DNA from 3 places in the Acetobacterium sp. K1/6 genome. Region 3 is predicted to be linked to each of the others. Evidence: riboswitches for the same ligand, from Rfam matches in the RefSeq annotation. Region 3 holds a riboswitch; each other region holds the start of a gene.
The links. Region 3 has a riboswitch for cobalamin ahead of nikB (nickel ABC transporter permease). Riboswitches for the same ligand answer to the same signal wherever they lie in the genome.
Positions count from the first base shown of each region.

Region 1: it holds a riboswitch for cobalamin, as region 3 does, so the genes downstream of both, U2P91_RS08815 (ABC transporter substrate-binding protein) here and nikB (nickel ABC transporter permease) in region 3, are expected to answer to the same signal.
Region 2: it holds a riboswitch for cobalamin, as region 3 does, so the genes downstream of both, U2P91_RS03575 (anaerobic ribonucleoside triphosphate reductase) here and nikB (nickel ABC transporter permease) in region 3, are expected to answer to the same signal.

Region 1 covers NZ_JAXQGA010000008.1:45,842-56,528, reverse strand. The annotation lists gene U2P91_RS08840 (precorrin-8X methylmutase) at 1-485, opposite strand, end outside; gene U2P91_RS08835 (GHMP kinase) at 539-1,423, opposite strand; gene U2P91_RS08830 (cobyrinate a,c-diamide synthase) at 1,420-2,787, opposite strand; gene U2P91_RS08825 (heme ABC transporter ATP-binding protein) at 3,000-4,277, opposite strand; gene U2P91_RS08820 (FecCD family ABC transporter permease) at 4,279-5,310, opposite strand; gene U2P91_RS08815 (ABC transporter substrate-binding protein) at 5,425-6,381, opposite strand; cobalamin riboswitch at 6,486-6,676, opposite strand; gene U2P91_RS08810 (leucine-rich repeat domain-containing protein) at 6,749-7,579, opposite strand; gene U2P91_RS08805 (leucine-rich repeat domain-containing protein) at 7,619-8,491, opposite strand; gene U2P91_RS08800 (ECF transporter S component) at 8,579-9,367, opposite strand; gene U2P91_RS08795 (ABC transporter ATP-binding protein) at 9,346-10,687, opposite strand, start outside.
Region 2 covers NZ_JAXQGA010000003.1:103,760-114,446, reverse strand. The annotation lists gene U2P91_RS03590 (linear amide C-N hydrolase) at 1-391, opposite strand, end outside; gene U2P91_RS03585 (sodium-dependent transporter) at 602-1,954, opposite strand; gene nrdG (anaerobic ribonucleoside-triphosphate reductase activating protein) at 2,278-2,784, opposite strand; gene U2P91_RS03575 (anaerobic ribonucleoside triphosphate reductase) at 2,781-5,141, opposite strand; cobalamin riboswitch at 5,259-5,438, opposite strand; gene U2P91_RS03570 (MarR family winged helix-turn-helix transcriptional regulator) at 5,734-6,198, shown strand; gene U2P91_RS03565 (FMN-binding protein) at 6,213-6,599, shown strand; gene U2P91_RS03560 (flavodoxin domain-containing protein) at 6,622-7,113, shown strand; gene U2P91_RS03555 (response regulator) at 7,104-10,043, opposite strand; gene U2P91_RS03550 (HD domain-containing phosphohydrolase) at 10,043-10,687, opposite strand, start outside.
Region 3 covers NZ_JAXQGA010000010.1:61,481-72,167, reverse strand. The annotation lists gene recF (DNA replication/repair protein RecF) at 1-493, shown strand, start outside; gene gyrB (DNA topoisomerase (ATP-hydrolyzing) subunit B) at 510-2,426, shown strand; gene gyrA (DNA gyrase subunit A) at 2,447-4,951, shown strand; gene U2P91_RS10600 (PTS sugar transporter subunit IIA) at 4,951-5,403, shown strand; gene rpe (ribulose-phosphate 3-epimerase) at 5,440-6,090, shown strand; gene U2P91_RS10590 (PTS sugar transporter subunit IIB) at 6,128-6,412, shown strand; cobalamin riboswitch at 6,649-6,837, shown strand; gene nikB (nickel ABC transporter permease) at 6,993-7,931, shown strand; gene nikC (nickel transporter permease) at 7,933-8,769, shown strand; gene U2P91_RS10575 (ABC transporter substrate-binding protein) at 8,811-10,328, shown strand; gene U2P91_RS10570 (ABC transporter ATP-binding protein) at 10,446-10,687, shown strand, end outside.

The sequences.
Region 1 (10,687 bases), on a different contig from region 3:
ATTGGCGCACCGATAATCAGGGCTGGTTTGGCATTGCCAAGCTTGACCTGTTCAATCAGGGTATATAAGGCGGTTGGCGCATTACCGATGGCAAAGATGCCCACACTGTCGTCCTTCAACGCTCTTTCCATGCTGACCGTGGAGCGGGTGACGCCGCGCTTTTTGGCTTCTGCGGCGACATCGGCATCGTGGACAAAATTGACAATTTCAATGCCGTGGTCAGCCAGTGCTTTTTTATTAACTCCGACCTGAATCATCCGGGTGTCGGCATAAATTTTCTTGCCCTGTTTCAGTGCTTCGATGCCACTTTCATAACCGTTGTTTAAAATTTCCAGTAAATCCGCATATTCAAAATCAGCGGTGGTATGGATGATCCGTTTAACCATCGGGGCAATGGCTTCCGGGAAAACCTTATCGCCCATTTCAGCGGTAATAATCTCAAAACTACGCTCTTCAATTTCTCGGGGGTTGTTAATGTATTCCATTTTTTCTCACTTTCTTAAGTCGATTTATTTCTTTATTATTCAAAGCTCTATGATCACACCTCTTCGGTGGTTATTTTTATTCCGCCCGGGATCAGGCGGTTTTGGTAGATTTCGGCATAGGCCGATTCGGGAACAACCTGCTTGAATGCATTTAGAAACTCAGCTTCTTGAAAATCACCATTGTCATACATGACGCCAATCACTGTGCCGCTATGACCGATGACGGTTCCCAGACCACCAAAATCCCGAGATAGGCCAATCAAATCATCGAGATAATTCTTTTTTAAGCGTTTCTGGTTAAGAATAGCGCTTTTAGTACAGGCCGCGCCAATCTCCTTGAGGCTTTCGGTGCGAACCCCTTTTTCAAATTGAGTGACAATTTCGACAAAGATGGCTAAGTCGTCTGAGGAATAATCATCCTGACTTTCATTAAAGGTCATCGTATCAATGCCACCGTTAAAATCAATGATTAGGATATCTGCTTCCACGGTGCCATCAAATTCCTTTAGTACCGAGCCACTGAGATGATTAAAAAGGTTTAAGCGCTCAAACATCAGATTGTCTGATGGCTCAATACCGGTGCAAAGCGAACCGATCTCCTTTGGGATCAGATCCAGACCAAAATAAGCACAAAGCCCGGCAGCCATTCCGGCAATATCGGCAGTGCTGCTGGCCATTCCCTTTTCCACGGGAATATCACTAACCATGGAAAAATGCAAATGTTTTTTTTCCAGCTCTGGAATCGCAAAGCGCCGAAAAACCGCTTCGACCTGTTTTCTGGTTTTGGGCTTTAACACCTCAAGATTCCCCGGGCCTTCAGCAATCGTAATCCGGGAATAGCGGTCAATCGGGCTGGATACCAGACAGGGACTGCCATCATACCAGCCCTGAATATATTCGCCACAGGTGCCCGGGGTTTCGACCTTAACCCGCCTCATGCCTGCCCCGCTTTGTGCTCCAGAACGACATTTAGGAGACTGCTTAAAAACATCGGGTTGCTGTAAAAATGAATATGCGGATAACCAGCCAGGACATTTTTCTGGCGGTACCCACAGGTCCAGGTTTTCCCTTTTTTGGTGATTACATAGGCCGTCGGCAAGACTTCATCACTAGAAACCAGGCTGTGATGAAATTCATGTCCGCGAACCGCAATGCTTTTTCCACCAAGATAGGCCGAAATATCAACATATCCAAACCGCTGCAACCGTTTGGTCATTGTGGAATCGGCATCGAAAAATCCCACCGCCGGATTCGTTTCACCGCTGTTTAGAGTCATCGAATTGGTCAGATACATAAGCCCCCCGCACTCCGCATAACAGGGCAATCCGGCTTCCAGCTTATCCTTGATATCAGCAATCATCAACGTGTTGGCGGCCAGCTCGGCGCCGAATATTTCCGGAAAGCCACCACCGATATATAAACCATCGAGATGCTCTGGGAGACGCGCATCATTTAAGGGACTGAAAGTAACCACTTCCACTCCGGCGTTTGCCAGGGCTTTAAAATTGTCATCATAGTAAAAATTAAAGGCCCGATCTTTGGGAACGCCAATCCGCAACCCCTGATATTTATCGGCATAAGCTAAAAAGGGATCGATAAAAGCACTCACCGGTTGGTCATGCTTGCTAATTTCCCATAATTTATCCAGATCAATATAGGCTTCGGCCAACGCTCCGGCCTTGTCCACCTTTTCCCTGAAATCAGCAATCTCTTCCACCGGTACCAGCCCGAGGTGACGACTGTCCATGACAATGTCCGGATTATTAGGAAAATAACCCAGGCAGGTCACATCATTATAGGCTTCAATCATTTCTTTTAACAACAGGTAATGAGACTTTGATGAAATGCGATTGATGATGACCCCCACAATATTCGCTTCGGGGTCAAAATCGACATAACCCTTTACCAGTGCTGCGGCGCTCTTAGCCATGCCCCGGCCATCAATGATCAAAATCACCGGTGCGCCAATGGTTTTGGCCAGATAGGCACTGCTGCCCACCTCCGACTCCAGACTATGGCCGTCATAGAGACCCATGACCCCTTCAGCAATCCCCAGACCATTTTCTTCGTCCAGCCGTCTAAAAAAGAGCCCCCTGATGATTTCCTCGTCCAGCATCCAGGTGTCCAGATTAATGGAAGGTTCACCAGTAACAAAGCGATGAAACATCGGATCAATATAATCCGGACCGGTTTTAAAAGGCTTTACCCGGAGACCCCGCTTTTTAAAGGCCGCCATGATGCCCATGGTAACCGTTGTTTTGCCAACATTGCTGCTGGTTCCCGCCAGCATAAAATAATTCATATTTCTGTCTCCTTTTTTTAATGACTTGTATCACACGCTTATATTGTTATTAAAATTGCTCTATACGTTGAATTAAAGAATTTTGCAAATTGAACCGGTAATTGTGCAGTATGCGGGCGATTAATAATCGCCCCTACATTAAATATTTAATCCGACTCATATATTAAAAACTTCACCGCACAGCGGCTGCTTCCAGCCAACCATTTGCGAAGCTATTTTTCATTAATCAGGGTCCGTTCTTTGATCATTTTTATAAACTCCTGATGACTATTCATTTCGTTGACCGTTTTCTTCTTTTTGATAAGCTCAAGCTGTTTAACCAGCTCGCCTTCGGTAAAATCGTTGTTCAGACAATTTCGATGGAAATAAAGCTCACCCCGCAGGTTTTCCAAACCCATCAGGTTATTAATATTACCATGACCAAAAGGCAGATCCGAAATCAAAATCAGGTCACTTTCTGCCATCACCGCCAGGTTTTCTTCCTGCTTTTCCCTGCTGATGGCGGTAAAAGGACTTTCTTCAACCATCGGAATCCCCAGCACATCACAGATGGTCCAGTCATCACTGCCCTGGTTGACCACTCCGGCTGTGACCTGATGGCCCATGGCCTCCAGTTCTTCTAACACCTGAGAAGCCTGATTGCCTCCACAGATCACGTGAATTTTCAAACTGCGATAGTTTTCCGATTCCTTAATCACCCGCAGTGGGATAATCTCCGGTTTACAAAAAAGCTTATTCTCCTGAATAAACATTTTCATTTCATAGACTTTTTTGAGATTGGCTTCGGTGATTACTTCTTTCGGTGTTCCGTCGATGATGACCCGGCCGTCTTTCATTAAAATAAGCCGGTTGCAATATCGGGCCGCCAGATTGATGTCGTGAAGCACTGCCACCACGGTCATCGATTTTTTTAAATTCAGGTTGCGGATCAGCTCCATCACTTCAATCTGATGGTGGATATCCAAAGCCGAGGTGGGTTCATCCAGAAGAATGATATCCGGTTCCTGAGCGATGGCCCGGGCAATAATCACTCGTTGCTTTTCGCCACCGCTAAGATTATTATAAAACCGTTTTCTAAAATTTAAGGTCTTGGTAGCCCGCATGGCCTCGGTTACAATATTATAATCATTCTGAGTTTCTCTGGTGCGATAACTCAGATAGGGGTTTCGCCCCATCAGAACGATGTCCTCCACGGTAAAATCGTAGTCGATATCAAAAGACTGGGGCACCACGGCGATCATCTGGGCCCGTTCCCGTTGGGTATAGTTAGTATTGTTCTTTTCTTCCAGGGTAATCACCCCGGATTTAATCGGCAGCAGTCCGGACAAGCATTTTAACAGGGTTGACTTGCCGGTGCCGTTAGGACCAATCAGCCCGACAAACTCGCCCTGGCAGATGGTCGCGCTAAATCCCTGTAGGATATCTTTTTCGCCATAACCGGATACCACATCCTTGAAATCGAGCATGATTCTTGGCATTAACCGTTCCATCTCAGAGCCCCCCTTTTTTTCTTTTGCGGAGCAGATAAACAAAGAAAGGACCGCCAAAGGCGGCGGTGATTACACCCACCGGAATTTCCTGAGAGGTCACCGACCGGGCCAGGGTGTCGCAAAGAATGAGAAAAGCACCGCCAAAGAGCACTGAAAAGGGTACCAATGTGCGGTGTTTGGGACCGGTGATCATGCGGACAATATGGGGCACAATCAGCCCAACAAATCCGATAATCCCCGTGGCCGCAACCACTGCTGCCGTTATAAGGGATGAGGAAAAGAGGATTTTCTTCTTAAGCGCCTCGGTATCAACGCCCAATTGAGTGGCCGTTTCTTCGCCCAGCAGCATAATATCCAGCTCTCTGACGGAGGTTAACATGATGACGCAGCCAATCACTACATAGGGCAATACAATCAGGACCTGATCCCAACCCTTACCATTTAAACTTCCCATCACCCAAAAAATAATTTGCGTCATGCTATCATTATTAAAGATCATCAGTAATGACATAAAGGCTCCCAGTGATTGGCCAATGGCGATGCCACTGAGTAAAAGCGTGGCCACCGGCACCTTACGACCGACCCGGGAAATATTATAAACCAACAGAATGGTTAAAAAAGAACCGCCAAAAGCCAGGATAGCAACCCCATTGGATCCTAAAAAATTACTGGAGAAATTCATCACAATACCAATCGAGGCACCCAATGCCGCCCCGGAGGATACCCCTAAAATGTAGGGGTCGGCCATCGGATTTTTAAAGATTCCCTGATAGGCAGCCCCGCACAGTGCCAAAGCACCACCGGTCAGAAAAGCGAGAATGACCCGGGGTAGGCGAACATTCCAGATAATCGCCGTTGCGCCCTCATTGATATTTTCCATCCCCAGATTAATATGAAAGATCTGATTTAACAGAATTTTATTGGCATCCCCAAACGAAATGGTCGTAATCCCCGTAAGGGTGCACAGATAAATCGTGCCGATGCAGATTGCAATCGACAATGGCAACGCGTATTTTTTCAGTTTTTTTTTCATGCTGACTCCATTTTCTCCATTTAATCTGTTCACTCCTGAATTCTCTCTTCTTCATCTGATAAAATTCAGGGGCGAACAGATTTCACCCCTACCAATTTTGGTTTAACAGACACTTTATTTTGCAAATATTTCCGGATAAATATCCTTAGCCAACAATGCCAGCCCCTGTACAATCCGGGGGCCCGGTCGTTGAATTAAATCGCTTTCCGGGGTTAAAAATTCGTAATATGCGATCTCGTTATTTTTAATCGCGGTAACCTTGTCAAACCCGGGCGTCGCCTTTACCTGTTCTGGTGTGTTGTAAAGGGAAATATACACATCCGGATTGCTCGCAATAATTTGTTCAGTACTAAGCTGAGGCCATGGCGTAGCTGCATCAGCAGCGATATTTTTGGCATTAAGATCAATAAGCATTGCATCCATCATCGAGTTAGGACCAGCACTGAAGAAGTCACCCACATCAATAAAGACTGATTTCTGGGTTTTAGCAGTTTTGGCCTGATCAACGATCACCTGACGATCCGTCATCATTTTTTTAACCACATCCCCAGCCGCATCATTAGCGTTTGCCACTTCACCCGCAATCACAATATCTTTCATAACCCCATCTATACTGATCGGACTAAAGAGGATGACCTTTGCACCCGTGGCTTCCAGTTGTTTTCTGACATCATCGGAAACAAAATCTGAAGCCAGTACTAAATCGGGTGACAGAGCAATGATTTTTTCCACATTGGGCGCATTGTAGTCACCGATGCTCGGCACGGTTAGCGCCTGTTCGGGATAATTATCATACTCGGTGCGACCCACCACCTGATCCCCTACACCAATGGCGAATAAAATCTCGGTTGCAGCGGGAGACAGTGAGACAATTTTCTGGGGTTCTTTTTCAATCTTGACGGCGTTTCCAAGATCATCGGTTATTGTCACCGGATAGGTGGTAGCACCGCTTTTGGGTGAGACGCCGGAACCATCTGCGGATGACTCGCCACTCTGGCAGCCGGTAAAGGATACCATCAGCGCTAATACGGTAAAAATCACCAACAACCTTCTCATACTTTTCTTTTTCATTTTCTTCCTTCTTTTTCTTTATTTTTTTGCTTTTTTCGCAAAAATAAATCCAGCTTCCTGTGGAGGCTGGATACTAAACAAAAGGTTTAATTCTTTTCTTCCCACCGAAGAATTTCTATGATTATGAGTGTCCTGACTCTTGCTTCATCCTCAGTTCTCCCTTCCCATCGGTTAGACAGTGGATTAAAAACGTCGTCAGCAATTACAGTAGCGGGGGCTGTAGGGGTCTTACACCCCTTTCCTCATCACTTTCCTATTATATTAGTGGAAGTGTATCATAGAACGGGAAATTTTTCAATTGAATATTTTAGCGAGCTTCATCCCAAGCCAAGCATTTGATCGTCTAAATTCTAGTTATTGAAGTCCTTTATTTTTTCGCAACATTATTTACGTATTCTGTTCGAAACTCCTGGGATTGGCAATAGTGATCCACCCGGGAACCCTTTATGCAGCGAATTATGGTATCATTTTTATTAATAATCCATTCGCCGATTTCATCAATATTATGAAGAATAGTCAGATATTTAAGCCGCGAGCAGCCATGAAAAGTCCATTTTCCCAGCCGCTTGACACTACCGGGAATGAACACCTCGGTCAGGTTTTTACACCTAAAAAAAGCACTCTCTTCAATTTCTGTCACGCCCTCTGGGATCATCAGTTTTCCTTCCAGTCCGGAAAAATAGAATGCTTCTTTGCCAATAAAGGTCAGATTTTCTGGGAATACCACGCTTTTCATATTCTTGGTCCGATAAAAGGTGCGTCGTTCAATCCGGCTGACCCCATTGGGGATCGCAATGGTTTTTAATTCCCGACAGGATTCGAAGGCACTTTCTCCAATACCGGTTAAGCAACTACTTGGCGAAAGTGTGATCTGAGTCAGGGCCAGACAATTTTTAAACGTTCTCGGCGGAATTGACCGAATGCCATTCGGGATTTCGATCATCAACAAATTGGTGCAGCCCATCCACGCTGCTTCCCCAATTTCTTTGAGCGTTACTGGAACATGAAGGGTTTTCAGGGCCGTACAACCTTTAAAGGCATTTTTATCAATTCGAATCAAACCTTCCGGTAAGGTCAATTTTTTTAAACTCATCTTATTTTCAAATGCACCAAAACCAATCGCATCATAATTTCCGTTGATGACAATTTTTTCCTGTTTATAAATTCTCACCTGATTCTTTCCCAATGTCCTGATCATCCCGCCTGCTCCTCATCATAATTTTTACAAACACCGTTATTATAAATACTCCGTCTGATACTCGTAATTTTGACAATACTGATCGACCCGAGATCCCTTTTTGCAGAATATTCTAACACTTTTTCGATTGAAAAGCCATTCACCCAAATATTCCGGGTCACTACGGAAAGTTACTTTTACCAGTTTTGGACAGCCATGAAAGGCCCATTTCCCGATGTGCTTTACACTTTTGGGGATTTCAATTTCCTCAAGAACTTTACATTTCAGAAAGGCACTTTCTTCAATTGACTCCAACTGGTCATTGAGCTCAATTGATAATAGTCCACAATTGTAAAATGCTTCTCTGCCGATGCTTTTTAAATTCATCGGCAACTTCACCGCTTGCAATTTCTTGCATCCACAAAAAGCTCTGAAATTGATCGCTTCCACTTTTTCCGGTATAGAAATTCCAGCTAATGCCTCACATTCCAGAAAGGCACTCTCCCCAATGTACTCAATATTGTCATGCAAAACAAGATCATTCAAAGACCGGCACTTCTTAAAGGTCTTTTCTTCGATCCGCCTGACCCGCCAGGGGATATCGATAGTTCTTAGTCGCAGACAATCGTAAAAGGCACCCTTGCCAATGCGCCAGATTTGTTTTGATAGTTCAATCCGATTTAACATGGTGCAACCCCGGAAGGCTTCATTGCCGATAATTTTGACGCTGTTTGACAAAACTACCCGCCGCACCTTTGTGATTCCTTTAAAGGCACCCGTGCCAATCTCCCTAAAGGGTTCCGTGACCTCCATCTGTTTGTTTTTTATACTTTTCGCATCGCTGCAATCAAAGAGACCCTCTTGTTTTACTCTCTGATTCACATGCCATACCTGGGTTTGCCGCGTTTCTACTGCTTTACTATACTCTTCCATTTCGTCATTTCTCCATCTCAGCATCCGCTGTCATCATCAAAAGAAACTCTCCCTGTCACTTTTGATCTTTTTTCACTAAAACAAAATCTATTTTGGATCAATCAGACCATATTTTTTCTTGATCCGTTCCAATTTTTCAATCATCGGGTTAGCTGCAACAAATAAGAAAAACACAGTGGCACTGGCATGAATCAAATCAAAGGGTGCCCCAGTGATATAAGTGGCTAAAATCGTTTTCCAGTTAATAATGCTGGACCACATCAGCAAGGATGCCATATTCATAATTCCGCCATAGATAAAAAAGGTTGCCAGAAAGCCATACAGACAGAGCTGACCCTTGCTTTTTTTCATGGCACCCTTCTTTACCAGAATGCCCGCCAGAAAACCAATAATACCGAAGACAAACATCTGCCAGGGGGTCCAGGGGCCTTGACCAAAAAAGAAGTTGGACACAAAACAAACCATGGCTCCCACCAGAAAGCCGGATTCGGCACCAAAACAAACCCCGGCAATGATGACAATGGCCACCACCGGTTTAAACTGTGGCAACATGAAAAAGGCGGCCCGTCCAGCGACACCGATAGCCGCCAGCACGGCGATGATAATCAGCTCTCGAGCCTGGGGCTTACGTCCTTCAAACACCATCAAAAAAGGGATGCAGGTATAGATAATAATAAACAGGCTGATAAAATAATATTTACGATCTTCCATAAAATAAATACCAAACCAGATCGTCAGAGGAATCATCATCAGAATCATCATCAGGGCGGCCCATGTCCGTTTGCTCAGCCTTCTTTTGCTCAGATTTTTTTTGCCAGGTGGTTCGACCTGTTCTTCAACCTCATCTCGGTCATCTAGAAATTCATCTGACAACATGTAATCACATCCTTTACTGTAATTGCATTTTCAAAGATATGCCGGGACATCCGGTTTGCTGAGGTGGTATAAAAACTGTTGCCCGAAAAAAAAGCCCGCGGTGAATTACTGGTGACAATACTGCCATCAAAAAACAAGCCGCAAACATCCCCGAACAAGGCACAAAATTCAATGTCATGGGAAACCATAATAATGGTCACCCCCTGTTTTTGAAGTGCTCTCAAAATCTCGCCCAGTTCCCGCTTAAAGTGGTTATCCAGGCCTTTTGTTGGTTCATCGAGCAATAGAATCTGCGGTTCCAGTAGCATGATCTTGGCCAGGGCCAGCCGTTGCTGTTCGCCGCCGCTGAGGTCGTAAGGGTGCTGATCCAACAAATGTTCAAGATGCATCAGTTTAACAAACTTATCCACCATTGTTTTTTGGTTCTGATCGCAGTCAGAGGTGCTACCTTTTATCGCTCTGGTTCCGCCAATCATTTCATATAAATCCCGTTCCACCGTCTTTTTAACAAACAGACTTTGGGGGCTTTGTGGCAGTACCCCCAACATGCCATGAAACAATTCTTTATCGGTTAGCTTTCTGACATCTCGGCCATTAAGTAGCACCTTGCCCCGATACGGTTTGTTGATCCCCGAAATCAGCGATAGTGAGGTTGTTTTCCCGGTGCCATTTCCGCCTACCAGACAGTAAAACTCGCCTTTTCGAACCCGCAGTGATAAGTCTTTAACCACATCCGGCAAGTTCTTATCATAGCGAAACCAAACCTCTTTAAGCTCCACGACCGGGTCACTTAATGCTGGCTCCGGGGTTTCCAGCGGCATGACTGTTTTTAGACCCGGATTATTGCAAAACAGTTCGCTCATCCACTTGCGGCCTTCTCTCACCGTAATCGGGCATTCCAGATCCGATTCCACCTCGGCAAAAATCTGCATCGGGGCCGGCATCGATAAAAACATATCGTGACCAAGGGTCCGTAGTTTTTTTCCGATTTGGCGGGGGGTTCCCGTGGCGATGATTTCGCCTTCATCCATGACCACCACCTGATCGGCAACCGGGAGAACATCCTCCAGACGATGTTCGGTCATAATAATGGTGGTTCCCAGTTCGCGGTTGATTTTTTTAACCGTTTCCAGAAAATCCGAAGCTGCAATAGGATCAAGCTGAGAGGTTGGTTCATCCAGAATCAGCACCGCGGGATGCATGGCCATAATCGAGGCCAGATTCAGTAGCTGCTTTTGTCCCCCGGACAATTCCACGACATTGCGTTTAAACCAGCCCTGGATGCCAAAGTAGGAGGCCATTTCAGCGACTCGCAGACGA
Region 2 (10,687 bases), on a different contig from region 3:
GCGTACTAACGATATTTAACTGGGGAATTGCCGCTTTCACTTCTTCAAGTGTCGAAAAATTGGTTAACAACCATCCAACGATTTCATGAGGAGCAAGGTTGGTTTTCTTAGGGATGACAGAATCGTTGTACTCCGCATAGCCTGGAAAGTATAAACTGGCACAGGATAGACCCGCTTCATTAAGGCCATCGGCAAAAAGATAGGTGCCTAAATTTCGACCGATTCCCATCATCGCATATTTGACTGATCTTACTGTTTGATCCACCTCAGACACTAACGAAAACTTCCTTGGCAGGAAAATCAGCTCAGGGTCTAATAAAAAAGCGAAATCCATGGTTCTGGCAAGCGTATTAATCTGATTTGTGGTCATTAAGGTGAGGCTCGTACACATTAAGAATTACCTTCTTTCTACTTTTTAATTATTATATCTGCTTTTGCAACAATAGTAAATGTTTAAACGCTCAACATAGCAAATCCATGACAAATAATTTTCGCCTTAAAAATAGATACTTAACAACTTCGTTTAATCACGCCACGATAAAGGCGGTTGACATTTGCACATGACACGGGGACGTTTTGTTTATGCTGTTCATTTACCACATCAATATTTAATCACACCCATCGCCTCTAAGATTGAGCTGATCAAAATACCAATAATACATAGCGGTGCAATGTATTTGACCATGATGATAAAGAGCTTTTCGCGTTTAAAAGGTGAAGACAACTTGACTTCATCGGTGATGATCTTTGTTTCCAGAACATGCCCAACAAGGATGCAGGTGAAAAAGGCACCAATCGGCATGAGAATAGAGTTCGTGATAAAATCAAAGAAATCCAGAAAGTTGAACCCAAAAATAAGCACCTCACTCCATACCCCTTGTCCCAATGAAGATGGTATCCCAATCAGAACTGCCAGCACCGCAACGATAAGCACGCCCTTCTTACGTTCCCACTTAAACTGATCACAGGCACTTGCTACTACCGCTTCCATCAGCGAAATGGAAGATGTCAGCGCGGCAAACAACACCAATAAAAAGAAGACACCACCCATAACATTTCCAAAACCCATGGTTTCAAACACCTTGGGCAGCGTGACAAACATCAAGCCTGGTCCCTTACTAAGGGCTGCGGGATCTCCTCCTGAAAAAGCAAAAACTGCTGGGATGATCATAAATCCGGCCAATATGGCAATACCTGCATCAAACATTTCGATTTGCTTAACCGAAACTTCCAGGTCTTCTTTTTTACTGAGGTATGAACCATAGGTGACCATAATCCCCATCGCCAGCGATAATGAGTAAAACATCTGTCCCATGGCCGCTAAAACGGCCTGAAAGCTGAAGTTTGCCAAATCCGGGTAAAGAAAGTACCATACCCCGTCCATGGCCCCAGGCTGCATAATCGAATAGACCGACAAAAAAACTGACATTACAATCAGTATCGGCATCAGTATCTTACTGGCTTTCTCAATACCATCCTTAACTCCTCTGATCACCACGAAGGTGGTCGCCAGAACAAAAATTGATTGCCAGATAATCGGTTCAAAGGGTTTTGCGATATAGTTCGAAAAATAATCGGCACCGGTTGTTGCCATGCCACCCCCGGTTACAAAAACGGCAAAATATTTGATTACCCATCCCCCGATTACACTGTAATAGGGAAAAATCAGAAACGCTACCAATGAGGCAATAATCCCCACGAAACTAAACCGTTTATCGAGTGCTCGATAGGCTCCCATGGGGCTAAGCTGAGTTTTTCGACCAATCGCCAATTCTGCTGTCATAATTGCAAACCCCAGAGTTACCACAAAAATCAGGTAAATTACCAGAAAGAGTCCTCCACCATATTTAGCCGCTAAATAGGGAAATCGCCAGATATTTCCCAGCCCCACTGCCGATCCGGCCGCTGCCAATACAAACCCGATTTTACTTGAAAACTCACTGCGTTTATTCACACCATTTCCTCCACTTGTTTCTGTTTTAATTTATTTCATCCAAATTTTTCCTCAATCGTTTTACAATCGATTCCAAATTAATCCGCACCTTTACTATTTTAACCGTTTTAATATTTTTTTCCACTACTATTTTTTTTATTGAACAAATGCTGTTTATGACTTTGAGCCTATTTTGTTAAAAATGACCACTAACGTGGATACGCTTTAACTGTCTTGGGTATTCATATCTGCTCTCTTTGCCGCTTTTGTGATTGCCCACTAAACAAAAAGCAACCGCTGAAAATGCGATTGCTTTTATTATTGTTTTTGATTATTCTTTATCTCTAGCTGATCTCACTAAGCGTCAGTCTATTGTCCCGACGGGACCTATTCACATCAATGATCCGCTGGTTTTTCGATCCTCTGAATTTAAGCATCAGGCTCTTCTTTTTTACTTCAAACTTTCCATCAACCAGCAGATCGGTGTTTTCCAGTAAGCGGAGCCGTCTGGCATCTTTTTTCTCTAGTAGGGTTTCATAGGTGTACCCGGTATAAGTCATCACATGATACCCCAGTTCTTTTGATCGTTTGGCCAATTCACAAAAGGCCTCTGGTTGTTCAAAGGGTTCGCCACCACTTAGGGTAATGCCATCAAGTAGCGGGTTCTTTCTCATTTCATCGATGATGGCGTCTACGTCCACCAGGTTACCCCCGTTAGAATCATGGGTCGCCGGGTTATGACAACCCTCACACTGGTGCGGACATCCCTGAGCAAAAACCACAAAGCGGATGCCTGGCCCATCGACAATGGATTCTTTGACCACTCCGGCGATTCTTACTTTTTTACTCATTGCAATTGCTCCATTGCTTCACCAGTAGCAATCTGCTCAGCAGCATTAAAATGTTTGATCCGATCTCTAACTTCCGCTTTTTTAGCATCGTTAAAACGGTCCAGAGTGCCCACCAGATAACCGGTGATTCGGCGAATGCGTTCAAATTTCTGCTCTCCTTCTGACCGACCGCAACTCGGGCAAACATCCCCGATAATTCCAGTATAGCCGCAAACCGGATCCCGGTCCACCGGATGGTTAATGGAACCATAGCCAATACCGGCTTCCTTCATCGCTCGGACCACCTTTTCAAAGGCCTCCAGATTGTCCATCGGGTCGCCATCCATTTCCACATAGGTAATGTGCCCAGCATTGGTAAGCTCATGATAAGGTGCTTCCAGTCTGATTTTGTCGTAAGCACTGGTTCCATAGTAAACCGGGATGTGGAAAGAGTTGGTGTAGTATTCCCGGTCGGTTACACCCGGGATATCGCCAAAAATAGTTTTATCCAGCTTGACAAATCGTCCGGCGGTACCTTCTGCCGGCGTGCCCAGCAGGGTAAAGTTCATCTGATAGTGCTGGCTGGTTTCATCCATTCGCTTTCGCATGTGGCCCACAATTGCCAGCCCCAGTTCCTGGACTTCTTGCGCTTGCCCATGGTGCTTTCCGGTTAAAACGACAAGGCATTCCGCCAGGCCAATAAAGCCCATACTCAGGGTCCCATGTTTGAGCACTTCCCGGATTTCCATCTCTTCAGTAAGATCATCGGAATCAATCCAAACCCCCTGTCCCATCAAAAAGGGAAAATTTTTGACCTTTTTATGGGCCTGAATTTCAAATCGTTCCAGTAATTGATCAATAACCAAATCAATTTTTTTATCCAGCTCAATAAAAAACAGTTCTTTGTCTCCTTGACTATTTAAGGCAATACGGGGCAGATTAATGGTGGTGAAGCTCAGGTTCCCGCGGCCATAGGTGATTTCCCGATTGGTATCATGGACATTTCCAATCACCCGGGTGCGGCAGCCCATATAGGCTATTTCTGTTTCCGGTTGACCTTCTTTGTAATACTTCAGGTTGTAGGGTGCATCCAGAAAGGAGAAATTGGGAAACAATCGCTTGGCACTAACCCGGCAGGCCAATTTGAACAAATCATAATTGGGGTCCCAGGGATTATAGTTCACCCCTTCTTTGACCTTAAAAATATGAATTGGAAAGATCGGCGTCTCCCCATTGCCCAGACCAGCCTCAGTAGCCAGCAACAGGTTTTTTACCACCAACCGCCCTTCGGTAGAACTATCCATACCATAATTAATGGAACTAAAGGGGATTTGGGCACCGGCTCGGCTGTGCATCGTGTTCAGGTTATGGACAAACGCTTCCATTGACTGATAGACACTACGGTCGATTTCCCGCTCGGCATTTTCCATTGCAAAGCCCTGCACCCGGTTAATGACATTGGCGTCAACAATCCATTGGGCCAGGCTCCGGGCTTCTGCTTCTTGATAACCTTTGGGTTGATTTAATTCGGGTCTTAACCCCAGTTTCTTTTCGATGTCCGCGCCGATGGCTTTAACCTTTGCTAAGGCATTCTTTGTCTCCGTTAATAAGGTTAAGGCCTTGGCAAGGTTCTCCTGATAAAGCCGGACAAAGGTTTTTTTTACCCCCGGAACCATGGCATAGTCAAAATTGGGAATGCTCTGTCCGCCATGCTGATCATTCTGGTTCGACTGGATGGCAATGCAGGCCAGAGCCGAATAGCTTTGAATATCATTGGGTTCGCGCAGATGTCCATGGCCAGTAGAAAAGCCATTTTTAAACAGCTTTTCCAAATCAATCTGAGTGCAGGTCGTCGTCAGGGTTAGAAAGTCCATATCATGAATGTGGATTTCACCGGCTTTATGAGCGGCTGAATGCTCTGGATTCAAGACAAACATTTCATAAAACTGCTTGGCGCCCTCTGACCCGTACTTCAGCATCGTGCCCATAGCGGTGTCCCCGTCAATATTGGCATTTTCTCGTTTTACATCATTATCCTTAGCGTCCTTGAAGGTCAGGTCTTCATATATTTTCATCAGCCGGGTATCCATCTCCCGAATTCGGGTTCGTTCAGCCCGGTATAGAATATACTCCTTGGCCGTTTTGGCGTGTCCGGTTTCAATCAGGATTTTTTCCACCGCATCCTGAATTTCTTCCACTGTTGGCGCATTCGTATTCATTTCCTGCTCAATATAAATGGTAACCCGCTCGGCCAGATCCATGGCCGTCTGATAATTCTGGCCGCCGATTTCACTGGCTGCCTTGAAAATAGCGTTGGCAATTTTTTCAATGTTAAACGGGGCTTCTCGTCCGTCTCTTTTTCTAATTTTTGTAATCATTCTGGTCGTTTCCTTCTTTCCTGCTAGTCTTTTAGGTGTTTTAGGCATGCAAAAACCCCTCAACGGCGTGGTCAAGAGGCATAATGATACATTGAACACCCTCTATCACGCGTAGAGTCTGGTGCATTTAATAACGGCGGGTAATCTGACTCCGGTTTGAACGTTCAGAAACAAACAGCTTAACCTGTTTATTTTCTTTTAACATCTCACCATTACAGCGGCGGGACCGTGCAGGATTCACACCTGCTTCCCCCAAACTGCACCTGTTGGCACAGCACCATTATCTCCTTATTTTGTTGTTTGTATTTTATCACATACAAGATGTAGTGTCAAACTGATTTATAATGCAAACGTTAATCACTATTTCAATCAAGTAACATCATCCCTATCGTGAACTTTTTCGCTTGTTTATGATAACATAAATTTAAAAATTTCTACCGTTAAATTTTTTGCAAACCCTTTCAAATTTTGCTAGTCTTAACTTTCTTCAGAAATATATATATTCGGCTGATAAGTATTGACAGACAAAAATAGGTAAGGTATTATCTATTAAGGTAAGGTCTTACCTTAATAGAAGCGAGGAGGTTATATTTTGGACCATATCGACTCAATGACCGATCAAAAATTTATCTTTGGCAGTGTTCAAGTCGTTGCCAACCAGATGACCACCCAACTGGAGCGGGAACTAAGAGAATACAATCTAACAACCAAGCAGTGGCTGCTCACGATTGTCGTTGCGAATACCTTTGATCATAACCCCACCATCAAAGAAGTCGCCAAAGGAATGGGCAGTTCTCATCAGAACGTCAAGCAGGTAGCTCTGAAGTTAGAACAAAAAGGCTTCATTGTTATGGAAAAAGACCCTCAAGATGCCCGAATCACCCGGATCAAACTAACCGACGCCGTCGATTCTTTCGGTAACGAAAGTCAGGCGAAAGCAGTGATTTTTACTGAAAAATTATTTAACGGCATCTCGGCAGAGGAGCTGGCCATGACTCGGTCAACCCTTGCAAAGATACTGACAAACCTGGAAAAGATGGATCAAGAATCAAGATAACAGGAGGAAAATACGTGAAAAAAGCAATGATTATTATTCTCAGTATTCTGGGCGTATTGGTACTAGTAGGTGCCGGCGGATTTTTTTATCTCACCAGCGGCCTGGAATCCGGGGAAAACCTGGCAATCAATCCGGTGGATCTACAAAAAATTGAAGATGGCACCTATGCCGGTGTTTACGAATCTGGACGTTGGACCAATGAGGTTGCCGTCAGTGTGGCCAATCATCAGATTACATCAATTGATGTGGTCAAAGCCGTCACCATGGAATCTCCAGATGTGACCAGTACGATTATCAACCAAGTCATTAAAATACAAAATACCACTGTCGATACAGTCAGCGGTGCCACGGTTACCAGCAAAGCCTATCTCAAATCCATTGAAAATGCCTTAACTCAATAAGATGCAAAGAAAGGAAATGCCCATGAAAACCATGATACTTTATGCCAGTAAATATGGCTTTACCGCGGACTGCGTCGCAGAACTAAAAAAGAACTTAAACGGAGAAACCCGACTCGTCAATATCAATTCCGATAAAATTCCCGCTCTGGACGACTACGATACAGTCTTAATCGGCGGTTCTATTTACATTGGACAGATTGACAAGAAAATAAAAAAATACTGTCTTTCACATTTAGATGAACTGAAAAACAAAAATCTGGGCTTTTTTATCTCCTGTGGTTCGGCTGAAACAATTGATACTTATTTTAAAGACTCTTTTCCCGACATTCTGCTCGAAAAAGCCCTTACTCTCGATAATTTTGGTGGCGAAATGAGACCGGATAAAATGAAGTTTTTTCATAAGTTCGTGTCAAACATGGTCGAGAAGTCTGGCCAAAAGGATAACACGTCTCCGATGAAGCCGTTGCCCGAAAGCATTCTTCGGATGGCAAATACGATCAATACTCATTCCTGACCGCCACTATCTTCAGCTGGCTCGATTGTATCCAGCAGTAGCTTCATAGCCGCAACAAACTGAGGATAGAAATTGATGATTTCTTTTTCTGCCCCGCTTTCAAGTGCTTTCTGGAAGTCTTTGGCGATTTCAAACAGTTGTTTGGCACCAATGCTTCCAGAACTGCTTTTAACCTTATGAACGATCTGGGCTGCCTCCTGAAAGCTTTCAGCTTTGATGGCAAAATCCAGATTTTCTATCACTTCCTGATTTTCATTGAAATAGGCTTTTAAAACACGCTCATAAAGTACCGCGTTATCTCCCATGTATCGGAGTCCTTCTTCCCGGTCAAGCACCGGGGCATCCGCCACTTTTCGGCTGTTTTGTTCGATGCTCTGGCTGTTAGCTTCTTTAATTCTGTTTTCTTTGCCCTTTGTTTCAGCGCTTGCAATTTTTCGGATGGTTTCCACAAATTTTTCAGGATTAAAGGGTTTACTGATATAGTGATGAATACCATAAGATTCGCATTTTTCCTTAACCCCCTCAATCACATCAGCCGTCATGGCCACAATCGGAATCTCAACCGAAAGTTCCCTGATTTGCTGGGCTGCTTCATAACCGTTAAGTACTGGCATATGCAGATCCATTAGAATTAAATCAATCTCTGTGCGATGTACCTTAAACAGATCAATCCCTTCTTGCCCGTCATTACCCAACCAGACCCGGAATCCCGCCGGCTCCAGTAATGATTTTGCAATAAGCTGATTGGTTTTATTGTCTTCTACTACCAGAATACCATAATTATTTTCAAGGCTATCCTTATCTTCCTGTTTAAATACCTGATTGGCGACAATGGCTTTGGTTCTGAAAATTTCCAGAATACCATTGTATAAAACTGATGGGATAATCGGCTTTCCGATACCGATATCCACCCCCTGGCTATCCAGTTTATCAAACAAGTCTTCCCGCATCATTGGCAACAGCATAATAACCCTGGGCTTTTTCAAGATTTTCCTGTTGTCCTGAATCATTTCCACAAACTTGAACCCACCGCCGGCAGGGGTATTATAATCCAGAATCAGCAGATCAAAGGGCTCTGAAAACTTACCATTTTCCAACTCCAGCATATTGACGACACTGGCCGGAGAAGTTGTCAGTTCACAATGCATCCCAAAGGCGCCTAAGTAACTGTCAATTATATTCATATTTGCGCCGGTCTTTTCCAGTACCAGCGTTTTAATGTCATTGAAATACAAGGATGAGACCTGTTGTTCATATTCCTGCTCTTTTTTCTGATCTTTTTCCAATGATAATTCAACGATAAACGTTGAACCTTCGCCCTCTGTACTGTAAACCGCGATCTCCCCATTCATCATTTCCACCAGACTTTTGACAATCGAAAGGCCCAGCCCAGTACCACCAAAACGACGATTAATGCTGGCATCACCCTGGGCAAAGGGTTCGAAAAGGTTTTTTATCTGTTCATCAGACATGCCAATGCCGGTATCACTAACCGTAAAGGCGAGATGGTAAAAATTGGATTCTCGCGCTACCAATCGGACATCAACCGCGACTTCCCCAGTCATCGTAAACTTGGTGGCATTGTTGATCAGGTTTAGTAAAATCTGTTCAATCCGTTTAGCATCGCCAAAATAACAGTTTGGTATTTTAGGATCCTTACTCAATTTAAAGCCAAGTTGTTGCTCTTCAATTTTATAAGAAACGATGTTAATCACATCCTGAATCACCAGATCCAGATTAAACGCAACACGCTCCAATTCGATTTTCCCAGCTTCAATTTTTGAAAAATCAAGAATGTCATTAATAATACTGAGCATTGTATTGGCCGATTGGGTAATGCGATCTAAATACATCTTCTGGGTCAGGGTTACCTGCGTTTTCTTTACCAGATATGCCATACCGGTAATCGCATTAAGAGGGGTTCTGATTTCATGGGACATCCGTGCCAAAAAACTGGATTTGATATTATTGGCGGCCTCGGCTTCCTGTTTGGCCTGTTCCAGATCCGTCTGAATTTTTTTACGCTTTTCAATTTCTCTTCGCAGTCTCAAAATCCAGTAAATTGAGACCAGCCAGATTAGTATAATCACCCCGCTGGTTATCAGGATCGCCTGATAAATGGGTCCGTAATCTGGTTCCACCGTGGCCCCAACCCACTTACTGTTAATGGCAATCCGCTCTTCCGGCGTAATGGTTGCCAGGGTTTTATCAATAATACCAATCAGCACCGGCCAGTCATTACGCACGCTAAAATATAACCCCTGCTGTTGCTCGGCTTCAAAAGCAACGTATTTCAAATTGGTCAAACCGGTTGAATTAATAAGGTAGTTGGTGGTCGCCAGATTCCCCATAAAAGCCGTTTCTGTGCCGTTGGCAACGGCGGTTAGGGCCGCTTCAACGGAATCGTACAGGCTTAGATTAATCTGCGGGTACTCGGCCAGATAGCTGTGATGGGAGCTATTCTTTTGAACTGCCACCGTTTGCCGATATAAATCTTCAATACTACTGATATTTTCGGTCGACTCTCTGATAACAATAACCCGTTTAAAATAATAATACGGTTCTGAAAATAAAAAATACTGTTCTCTGGCCGACGTTTTAGAAATCGCCGGAAGCATATCGACCTCACCATGAAGGGCTTTTTCATAAGCTTCGGTCCAGGTCAGCCCTTTAATCACTTGCATCTCTAAGCCTGTTTTTTCGCTGATTATTTCAAGATAATCTGAGGTAATACCCTGATAGGTGCCATCGTTATCAAAAAATTCAAAGGGCACAAACATCGGATCAACGCCCAGGCGGATCACCGGATGCTCCTCCATAAAGGCCAGCTCTTCTGCTGTCCAATCGATGCTATCATCACGGGCATAACAAAAAGAAGGGAAACCGATAATCAAGATAAGTAACATGATTAAGCGACCCAATCTTTTCATCACAATGTCTCCACTTCATGGATCTCCTGTATAAATTTACGGGAAATCTCAGCTACCTGCTCTTTAATTTCCAAAAATCCCACCACGATATCAGGATCAAAATGCTTGCCACTTTCGCTTATGATCAAATCAATGCTGTAGTCAAAATCATAAGCCGGTTTATAAATTCGTTTGCTGGTCAGGGCATCATAAACATCAATAATAGCCATCAGACGTCCCGGCAGAGGAATCGCACCCCCCAATAACCCATTGGGATAACCAGTTCCGTCATATTTTTCATGATGCGCACCGACAATTTCCATCGCCGTTTTGATAAAGCTGGGAACGTCTTCATCACAATAGATTTCGTTTTGCAGCGCGTTGACTCCATAGTTCACATGTTTTTTCATGATCGTAAACTCATCATCCGTGAGCCTTCCGGGTTTTAATAAAATATTATCGGGAATACCTACCTTGCCGATATCATGGAGAGGCGTGGTGGTTACCAGCTCCTTGACATAGGCTTCGGTAAGGATGTCTTTGTATTTATCCTTCGTTTTTAAATGGTCACAAAGAATTTTCATAATCAATTGGGTTCTTATCGTATGTCTGGATGATTCAACATTGCGAACTTCCAGTAGCCCAACCAGGGCCTGGATGGTAAT
Region 3 (10,687 bases):
TCTGCATCAAATACTCAGTCTTGGAAAAGAAACGCTTTCATTATCCTATCTGAATAATATTATCGATTCGCTAGAAGAACTGAACGAAATAAAAAGTTTATACAAAAAACGTTTAGAATCCAGCCGGGAGGAAGAAATTTCACGGGGCGCAACCATTTATGGACCCCATGTGGACGACATGATCATTCAAATTAATGGGAAGGATGCCAGACGCTATGGATCCCAGGGTCAGCAGCGTTCCGCCGCGATTTCACTAAAATTATCCCAAATAGAGATATACTATGACAACACCGGCGAATATCCGGTGGTCCTTTTAGACGATATCTTTTCTGAATTGGATGAGCATCGCCGAAAAAGCATTCTCTCGCTTTTAAATAAAACCCAATCCTTTATCACCTGTACAGAAGATATCTTAAACGATGGCGAAAGTTTTAAAGAAAACCGACACGTCATTGAGATTGTAAAGGGGAAGGTAATCATTAATGAACCATGAAAATCAGGAGGAAACTATGCCAGAAAATAAAGTAGATAATTATACCGCTGATCAGATCCAGGTCCTTGAAGGATTGGAAGCTGTTCAAAAAAGACCGGGGATGTATATCGGCAGCACCGGGTCCCGGGGTTTACACCATTTAGTTTATGAGGTGGTGGATAATAGTATTGATGAAGCCCTGGCCGGCTATTGTAAAAACATCAGTGTCACCATTCATCAGGACGACTCGATTACCGTTGTCGATGATGGTCGGGGGATTCCCACCGGGATGAACCATGCCCAGGGAAAAACCGGGGTTGAATTGGCCTTAACGGTTCTTCATGCCGGTGGTAAATTTGGTGGCGGTGGCTATAAGGTATCCGGCGGTCTTCATGGGGTTGGGGTCTCAGTAGTTAACGCTTTATCCGAAAAATTAACCGTTGAAGTCAAACAAAAGGGCCAGATCTTTTTTCAAAGCTATGAAAAAGGCAAGCCAACCTGTGACTTGACCGTCACCGGTACCACCAACCGCACTGGTACGACCATTTATTTTAAACCCGATAAAGACATTTTTGAAGAAACGGACTATGATTTTGATATCCTTGAGCATCGTTTAAGAGAACTGGCTTTCCTTAACAAGGGGGTTTCAATTAATCTGACGAATGAAAAAGAATCACCTAAAAAGAAAGAAACCTATCATTACACCGGCGGGATTCATTCTTATGTGGAGTACATGAACCGCAATAAAGATCCGCTGTATGATAAGATTACTTATTTTGAAAAAGAACAGGACGATTATGCTCTGGAAATCGCCTTTCAATATACCACCGGTTATTCGGAGAATATTTTTTCCTATGCCAATAACATCAATACCCCGGAAGGGGGAACTCATCTTAATGGATTTAAGAGTGCCCTGACCCGAACGGTTAATACCTATGCCCGTAAAAATGGCTTTTTAAAGGGGAATGATAAGAATCTGACCGGTGAAGATGCGCGCGAAGGTTTAACGGCGATTGTCAGTATCAAGCTGCTCGATCCCCAGTTTGAAGGTCAAACGAAATCAAAACTGGGAAACACCGAAGTGAAGGGAATTGTTGAAACCATTGTCGGTGATCAACTATCAGCCTTAATGGAAGAAAATCCCAGTATCGCTAAAAACATTATTGAAAAAACCTTATCGGCCGCCAGAGCCCGTGAAGCCGCTAAAAAAGCCCGTGAATTTACACGCCGAAAAAGTGCCTTAGATTCCACTGCACTACCCGGAAAACTAGCGGACTGCCGGGAAAAAGATCCTGCTCTGTCAGAAATTTATATCGTCGAAGGGGACTCGGCGGGTGGTTCGGCCAAATCGGGCCGTGACTCCAAAACCCAGGCGATTCTACCTCTGCGTGGTAAGATTTTAAATGTTGAGAAAGCCCGCTTGGATCGGATTTTAACCACCGACTCCTTAAAATCGATGATTATTGCCTTTGGTACCGGGGTCGGAGAAGAATTTAATGTCGAAAAAGCCCGTTATCATAAGATTATTATTATGACCGATGCCGATGTCGATGGTGCCCACATCAGGACTTTATTACTCACCTTCTTTTACCGCTATATGCCAGGTCTGATCGAAGCCGGATATGTCTATATTGCGCAGCCCCCACTTTATAAAATCACCCGGGGAAAACAGGTTGATTATGCCTATACCGATCGGGATCTGGAGAAAAAATTAGAAGGTGTGGATGATCGTTCCCGCATCAGTCTGCAGCGATACAAAGGTCTTGGGGAAATGGATGCCCATCAACTCTGGGAAACGACCATGGATCCTGGCGTTAGAACCTTGCTTCAGGTTAATATTGAGGAAGCCTCCTATGCCGATGAAATCTTCACCATTCTGATGGGCGACAAGGTTCAACCGCGTAAAGAGTTCATCGAACGGAATGCTAAAAAAGTTAAGAATTTGGACATCTAGTCAAGAAGGAGTAACGTTAAATGCAAGAAATAATTGAATTTGATCGGATAAAATCGATTAATATTGAAGAAGAAATGAAAACTTCCTATATTGACTATGCCATGAGTGTCATCATAGGTCGAGCCTTACCGGATGTTCGGGATGGCTTAAAACCGGTTCATCGCCGGATTATTTATGCCATGAGCCAACTGGGCTTAACTCCGGATAAAACCTTTCGTAAGTCAGCCCGTATCGTCGGGGATGTTTTAGGTAAGTACCACCCTCATGGCGATTCATCGGTTTATGATGCGATGGTGCGAATGGCTCAGGAATGGTCGATTCGTTATCTGATTGTTAATGGTCAGGGTAACTTTGGTTCAGTCGATGGCGACAGCGCCGCAGCGATGCGTTATACCGAAGCAAAGATGGGCAAAATAGCCGCTGAGCTGCTACGGGATATTAATAAAGAAACCGTCGACTTTGTTCCTAACTTTGATGAGTCAGAAACTGAACCATCGGTTTTGCCATCAAAATATCCTAATCTTTTAGTAAATGGGTCCTCCGGGATTGCCGTCGGGATGGCCACCAATATTCCGCCCCATAATCTGGGCGAAATCATTGATGGTACCATCGCCTTTATTGATGATCCGGAGATTACCATTGATGAGTTGATGAAGCATGTCAAAGGACCAGATTTCCCAACCGCTGGTATTGTCTTAGGTAAATCTGGCATTAAAAGTGCCTATCGTACCGGCCGAGGACGAATTAAGGTTCGTGGTAAGGTTGATGTGGTCACCACCAAAAAAGGGAAGAAGCAGATTGTTATCACTGAAATCCCCTACATGGTTAATAAATCCAAGCTGGTTGAAAAAATTGCTGAGCTGGTAAAAGAGAAAAAAATTGAAGGAATCTCGGATTTAAGAGATGAGTCCGACCTGAAAAAAGGAATGTCGATCATCATTGATTTAAAACGGGATGCCAACGAAACGATTATTTTAAATCAGTTATATAAGCATACCCAGCTCCAGGAAACCTTTGGGGTGATCATGCTGGCTTTAGTCAATAATGAACCCAAGGTGCTTAATTTAAAAGAAATTCTTTTTCACTATATTGAACATCAAAAAGAAATTATTACCAGACGAACCATTTTTGATCTTAAAAAAGCGGAAGCCAGAGCCCATATTTTAGAAGGTTTAAAAATTGCTCTGGATCATATTGATGAAGTCATTAAATTAATCCGGGCGGCTGCCGATGGCAAAGTCGCCAAGGAACAGTTAGTTTTACGGTTTAGCCTCTCAGAAATTCAGGCCCAGGCGATTCTGGACATGCGACTCCAGCGTTTAACCGGTCTGGAACGGGAAAAGATCGAAGAAGAATACAAAGAACTGATGATCACCATTGCCAAATTAAAAGCAATTTTAGGTGATGGTCAACTGGTTCTTAATATTATCAAAGAAGAATTAATCGAAATTAAAGAAAAATATGGCGACAAACGTCGCACGAACTTTGATATTGATGTCGAAGACTTTGAAATTGAAGATTTAATCGAAGAAGAAGAAGTCGTCATCACGATGACCCATATTGGTTATGTGAAGCGCATTACCGCTGATAATTACCGGTCACAAAAACGGGGTGGCAAAGGCATTACTGCACTTAGCACCCGCGAAAATGACTTTGTTGAACACCTCTTTACCACCACCACCCATCACTATTTGATGTTCTTTACTAATCTGGGTAAGGTCTATCGCTTAAAAGCCTTTGAAATTCCCGAAGGTGGACGTACGGCCAGAGGAACGGCGATTGTCAATCTGTTGCCACTCGAAGCAGGGGAACAGATTGCAACCATGATTCCGGTCAAAGAATTCACCGCCGATAAATGCCTGATTATGGCAACTAAACAGGGAATTATCAAGAAAACCGATTTAACCGAGTATGATACCTCCCGTAAAAATGGTATTATCGCCATTAATTTAAGAGAAGGTGATGAGCTGATCAATGTCCGGTTGGTTGTTCAGGATGAAGAAATTGTCATGGGAACCCAATGTGGTTATGCAATCCGCTTTAGCTCCGAAGAAGTAAGACCGATCAGCCGAACATCAATTGGTGTCCGGGGGATTGATCTGCGGGCAGATGATGTGGTTGTTGGGATGGATATTGTTAAAAAAGAACTCTTCGTCCTTTGCGTCAGTGAAAATGGCTATGGTAAACTCAGTGCCTCTGATCTGTATCGTCCCCAAAAACGTGGCGGCAAAGGGGTGCAAACCTATAAAGTCACCAAAAAAACCGGTCAATTGGTTGGTTTCTGCGTGATCAGCCGGGATGGCGAAATTATGATGATCAATAATCAGGGCGTTGTCATTAAGCTTGGCGGTAATGATATTACCGCCGTTGGCCGCAATACCCAGGGTGTTCGTCTGATGAAATTAAAACCGGAAGAATCCATTGCCACCATTTCTAAAGTTTATAAGGAGGATCCAGTGGATGATCTCGACGACGATGACGGCGAAAATCAGATGACACTCGTTGATACCACTGAAAAACAATAATGGACTCGTTAATCCATATCGATCGCATTCAAGTCAATTGTACGGTCAAGGATCAGTTTGATGCCATTGCGTTAGCAGCCACACCGCTGCTTTCGCAGGGGTGTGTTACTGAAGATTTTGTTGAAGCGGTCGTGGAAAGAGAAAGAACCTTTCCGACCGGCTTACCCACAAAAATAGGGGTGGCGTTGCCCCATACTGAAGCGAAATATGTATTAAAAGAAAGTATCTCCATTGTGACGTTAAAAAACACCATTGTTTTTGCTGGCATGGGGAATCCCAGGGAAAGTATTTCGGTCCAGATAATTTTTTTACTGGCCATTAATAATCCTGAAAAACAACTAAAGATCTTACAGACGATCATTACCATTATTCAAAATGAAAAAATGTTACAAAAAATAAAAGATGCAAAAGAGCCGCAAATCATTTACAATCTTATTAAGACCTTTTTATAATCCGGTTACAGCATTTCAAAAGGAAAGTAGATATCAATGAATATTAAAATAGCACCCTCGATGCTCAGTGCAGATTTTTCTAATCTGGAACGGGATCTAAAAGAAGTTGAAAAAAATGGCGCCGATTATCTCCATGTGGATATTATGGATGGACATTTTGTGCCCAATATTACCATCGGTCCGGATCAGGTGGCGAGCCTGCGAAAGACCATAAAGATCCCCTTTGATGTTCACCTCATGATTAGCGAGCCGCTAAAATATATCGATCGGTTTGCTGATGCCGGAGCGGATATCATTACCGTTCATGTGGAGTCGGATGGGGAGATTAAGGACTGTATTGACGCCATTGTAAAAAAAGGAGTCAGACCCGGACTGGTGGTTTCTCCGGATACTTCTCTGGAGGTGATAAAGCCGTATCTTGATCACATTAGCATGATCCTGATTATGTGTGTCTATCCCGGTTTTGGCGGACAAAGCTATATTCCAGAAAGCACCGAAAAAATAAGCGCCTGTCGCCAAATGATTGGTAATCGAAATATTGATCTTCAGGTTGATGGGGGAATTAATTTTAACACCCTAAAAGAAGTAGTGGAAGCTGGGGCCAATGTCATTGTTTCCGGATCCTGCTTATTTAAAGGCGATATGAAAGAAAATTTAGGACAGTTCAAAAAAATCATCAAGGGATAAATTCTAAAATTCTAATTATTGAAAGAGGGAATTAACGATGAAACTTGTTTTAGTTGCGTGTGGAACTGCCCTGGCAACCTCGACTGTAGTTGCCAAAAAGATTGAACAGATTGCGCTGGAAAATGGGATTGCCTGTCAAACTGTTCAAGCCAAAGCGGTAGATGCCTTTAAAAAGTATCAAGAATTACATCCCGATGCGATTGTCTGTACCTGTCAACTGGAAGGGGACATTGATATTCCGGTGATTAATGGCCGCGCTTTTTTAACCGGGATTAATTTACAAAGTACCATTGACCAGTTGATTGAGATATTAAAAAAATAGAATTGACAATTAATAATAATTTAACGTATAATTTATTTAGGTTGGATCTAAAAACTAGAGGATAACAAATATTGATTTAAGATCAATAGAAAGGCCATGAAGGTTAAGTTTATTAATTTTCGTGGTTTTTTTTACAAAAATTTTAGTTGTTTACCTAGCTTTTCAGAATGACAGCAGAGGTGTAAGTTAAAACAGAGTCTTGACATTTGTTTTGTTCTGATATATATTACCCAAAAATAATTAAATATTAACCAGGTGTCAGCTGTCATTAAAAATTGATAAGCTGGTGAAAAGGGAAGTTGGGTGTAAATCCCACGCGGTCCCGCCGCTGTAAGAGAAAAGTCACACCAGAAATGCCACAAATAGGCAGGATGTGATGTATTGAAACTTGAGCCAGAAGACCTGCCTGTTTATTGTCTTAATACTCTACGGAAGATAGAGGATGATTTTGTGCTGTGAAAAATACAAACTCACTGTCTTTTATGGATAGTGAGTTTTTTTATGGGCTCAAGGAAAAATCAATTGACATGATGTATAGAGTTAGAATATACTAACAAAATAAAAATCAAGGAGTGAATGCGTGGGAAAATATATTAGGAAGCGGTTCGTGCAGTTAATTCCAATACTGCTTGGTGTTAGTTTTATCACCTTTGCATTAATGTATCTTGCGCCTAGTGACCCCGCTGAAATGAAACTCTCAGCTCAGGGAACCGCAGTCAGCCAGGAGATCCTTGATGAAACAAGAGAAGAGATGGGATTAAACAAACCCTTTCTGGAACAATACCTGAGCTGGCTTTTAAATCTTTTAACAGGTGATATGGGGGTCTCTTATGTTGATAATGTACCAGTTAGTCAAAAAATAGTAACGGCAATGCCCTCAACCATTATTCTGGCCGTCAGTTCGATGCTCTTAACGCTTTTAATTGCCATTCCGCTGGGGATTTTAGCAGCTATCCGGCAAAATCAATGGGTTGATTATAGCATTCGTTTTTTTACCTTTGTGGGCACCTCAATTCCCAACTTTTTTCTGGCATTGGTTCTGATTTATGTTTTTGCCATGCAATTAAACTGGTTGCCAGTGTTAGCAACAGGATCGATTCGAGGCTTGATTTTGCCCACCATTGCACTATCGACGGTGATGATTTCAAAATATATTCGTCAGATTCGCGCTGCCGTTCTGGAAGAACTAAATAAAGATTACGTGATGGGAGCCCGCTCCCGGGGGATTCAGGAAAATGTTATCCTGTATAAAAATGTATTAAGAAATTCAATGATCACGGTAGTAACCCTGATTGGTCTATCGATTGGGTCGCTTTTAGGCGGCGCAGCAGTGGTGGAAACCATCTTTGTCTGGCGGGGGTTGGGAAAAATGGTCGTTGATGCCATTGGCGCCCGCGATTATCCCGTGATTCAGGGCTTTGTGGTGTGGATGGCAATTATCTATGTTGTGGTTAATTTATTAACCGATTTATCCTATCATCTTTTAGATCCGCGGGTTAAAGAAGGGTGGGAAACCTAAAATGAAAAAAATAAAACTGCCAATGGATGCCGTTCACAAACGTTTGTATTTTCTTTTCGGTGTTGTCCTGATTCTAATCGTTTTAAGTCTAGTAGCACCCTGGCTGTGTCCCCATGATCCAAATTTAACCGATTTAAAATTGGCGAAGCAACCGCCCTCGTCAGAATATCCTTTTGGTACCGATAGTTATGGCCGATGTGTTTTTTCAAGAGTGTTAATGGGTGCCAAGGTTTCCATCTTTGCTTCCCTGGCATTAGTAATGGGGACCTTTATCTTTGGAACGGCCTATGGGGTGGTTTGCGGATATTATGGCGGAAAGGTTGACCGGGCACTGATGGGTGTGGTTGATATATTGTTGGCTTTTCCGGATATGATTCTGGCCATTGCGGTAGCGGGTATTTTAGGTGGTGGTCTGATCAATGCCATGATTGCCCTGGCGGTGACCGGCTGGACCCAGTATGCACGATTAGCCCGGGGCAGTGTCATGGTAGTAAAGTCTGAGGTTTATATTCAAGCCGCCAGGATTTCCGGAAACAGTCATTCCCGGATCATGTGGCGGCATATGTTACCGAATATTTCAGGACCCTTAATTGTTACGGCAACCCTGCAAATTGGTGGAATGATGATGGGCATCGCCGGATTGTCCTTTCTAGGAATCGGCGTGCAGATTCCCCAGGCCGAGTGGGGCTCAATGATCAATGAAGGCCGTAGTCTGATGCAGACGGCCCCTTGGATTATTCTCTACCCAGGGGTAGTTATGTTGGTAGCGGTGATGATTTTTAATCTTCTCGGTGATACAGTTCGGGATTTATTAGAACCCAAACAACAAACGATCTAAAACCAGCTACTGGTTTTAAATAAAAATAAAAAGGAGTGAATATGAAAAGAAAAGTATTGATCATGTTGTTGTCATTGATATTAATGGTTGCTGTTTTAGCAGGGTGTGGAAACAGTGAAACCGGAAGCTCGGGAGAAAAACATCTGGTTTGGGGTGAGACACAGGCGGTGAGCTCGCTTGATCCGGCTGTCGATTGGCAGGGTTGGTTTACTGTCCGTTATGCTATTTCAGAGACCCTCTTTAAATTGGACATGGAGCTGGTACCAGAGCCGTGGTTGGCGGAGTCTTATGAAAATGTGGATACCAATACCTGGAAAATTACCATTAAGGATAAGGTCACCTTTTCTAACGGCGACCCGTTAACCGCCGAGATGGTTGTAAACAACTTAAAACGGGTTGGCAGTACCAATAAACGAGCCGCTGCATTTGGCGAAGCCGCTTATGTTGTGGCGGGCAATGTTATAACAATCACAACGGCCAGTCCGTTTCCTACCCTGATTAATGAATTGTGTGATCCTTATACGTCGATTATTGATCTGGATAAAACCGCAGATCTTGATAAGGCACCGATTGGAACCGGTCCCTATGTGGTCGCAGATTTCGTTGAAAAAACGACGATCGATTTAACGGCGAACAAAAATTATTGGGATGGCACACCAAAAATTGATACGGTTCAGGTCAAATTTGTAACGGATACGGATACGATGGCGATGGCCCTTCAATCAGGAGAGGTTGATGTGGCAATGAATTTAACCTCCGACAGTCGGGAAACCTTTGAATCAAATAACGATTTTAAAATTGAAGAAGTATCAACCTCCCGGGCTTATTTCTTGTATTACAATCTTCAGACGGTAGCCGATCAGGCTGTGCGTCAAGCGATATCGATGGCCATTGATAAAGAGGGCATGGCAGATTTCCTTTTTGATGGATCAATTACACCGGCAGTGGGAGCGTTTCCAAACGATCTGGCCTACGGCGGCAGCCATTTAAAAGGAGCAATCTTTAACGTGGAAGAAGCAAAAAAAGTACTTAGTGCGGCCGGTTATATTGACACCGATGGTGATGGGATTGTTGAAAAAGACGGAAAACCGCTAAGCGTGAGCATTGTTACCTATAAACGATTAAAAAATGAAGCCATTGTGACCGAGCTTCAGTCGGAACTAAAAGCCATTGGCATCGGGGGAGAAGTAACGGTTCATGATAATTCGGACTTTTTTAAAGCCGGTGAATTTGATATTGGCATTTACAGTATTGTAACTACCGCTGTAGGCGATCCGCAGGCGTTCTTAAGTGGTACATTGGGAACCGCTGGTGTGACGAATTTTGGACATTACTACAATGCTGAGACAGATCAATTGTTAACCGAATTAAAAGCTGAATTCGACAGTGATAAGCGGGCTCAATTGGCCATCGAGGTGCAACAAAAGGCTTTAGATGAGTTTGCTTTTGACAATATTGGTTTTGTCAATATGGCAATGTATATGGATGCCAATATTACCGGTTTAAAACCACATCCAACCGATTATTATCAGATGAATGCGGAAATGGATATGAACTAAAAAAGCAATCCAGGAGGTTTGACTGTGCTCGGATTAGTGTCTCATAAACGAATTCGAGCGCAGATGTTTTAATGTCCGGACAAAAGATAAGGATACCAAAAAACGAGAGGAATCAGGATGAACAGTCTTTTGGAAGTAAAGAATCTTGATGTTGGCTATGGCAAGATAGAGATCATTAAAAATGCCGAGTTTTCGGTAGAAAAAGGTGAAATCCTTGGCATCGTCGGAGAAAGCGGCAGCGGCAAAAGTACGCTCTTAAAAGCCATTATGCAATTATCCGATACGGGTGTGACTATTCAACAGGGAAATATTTATTTTCAGGGAAAGGATATGAGAAATTTATCCAATGAGGAAAAAAG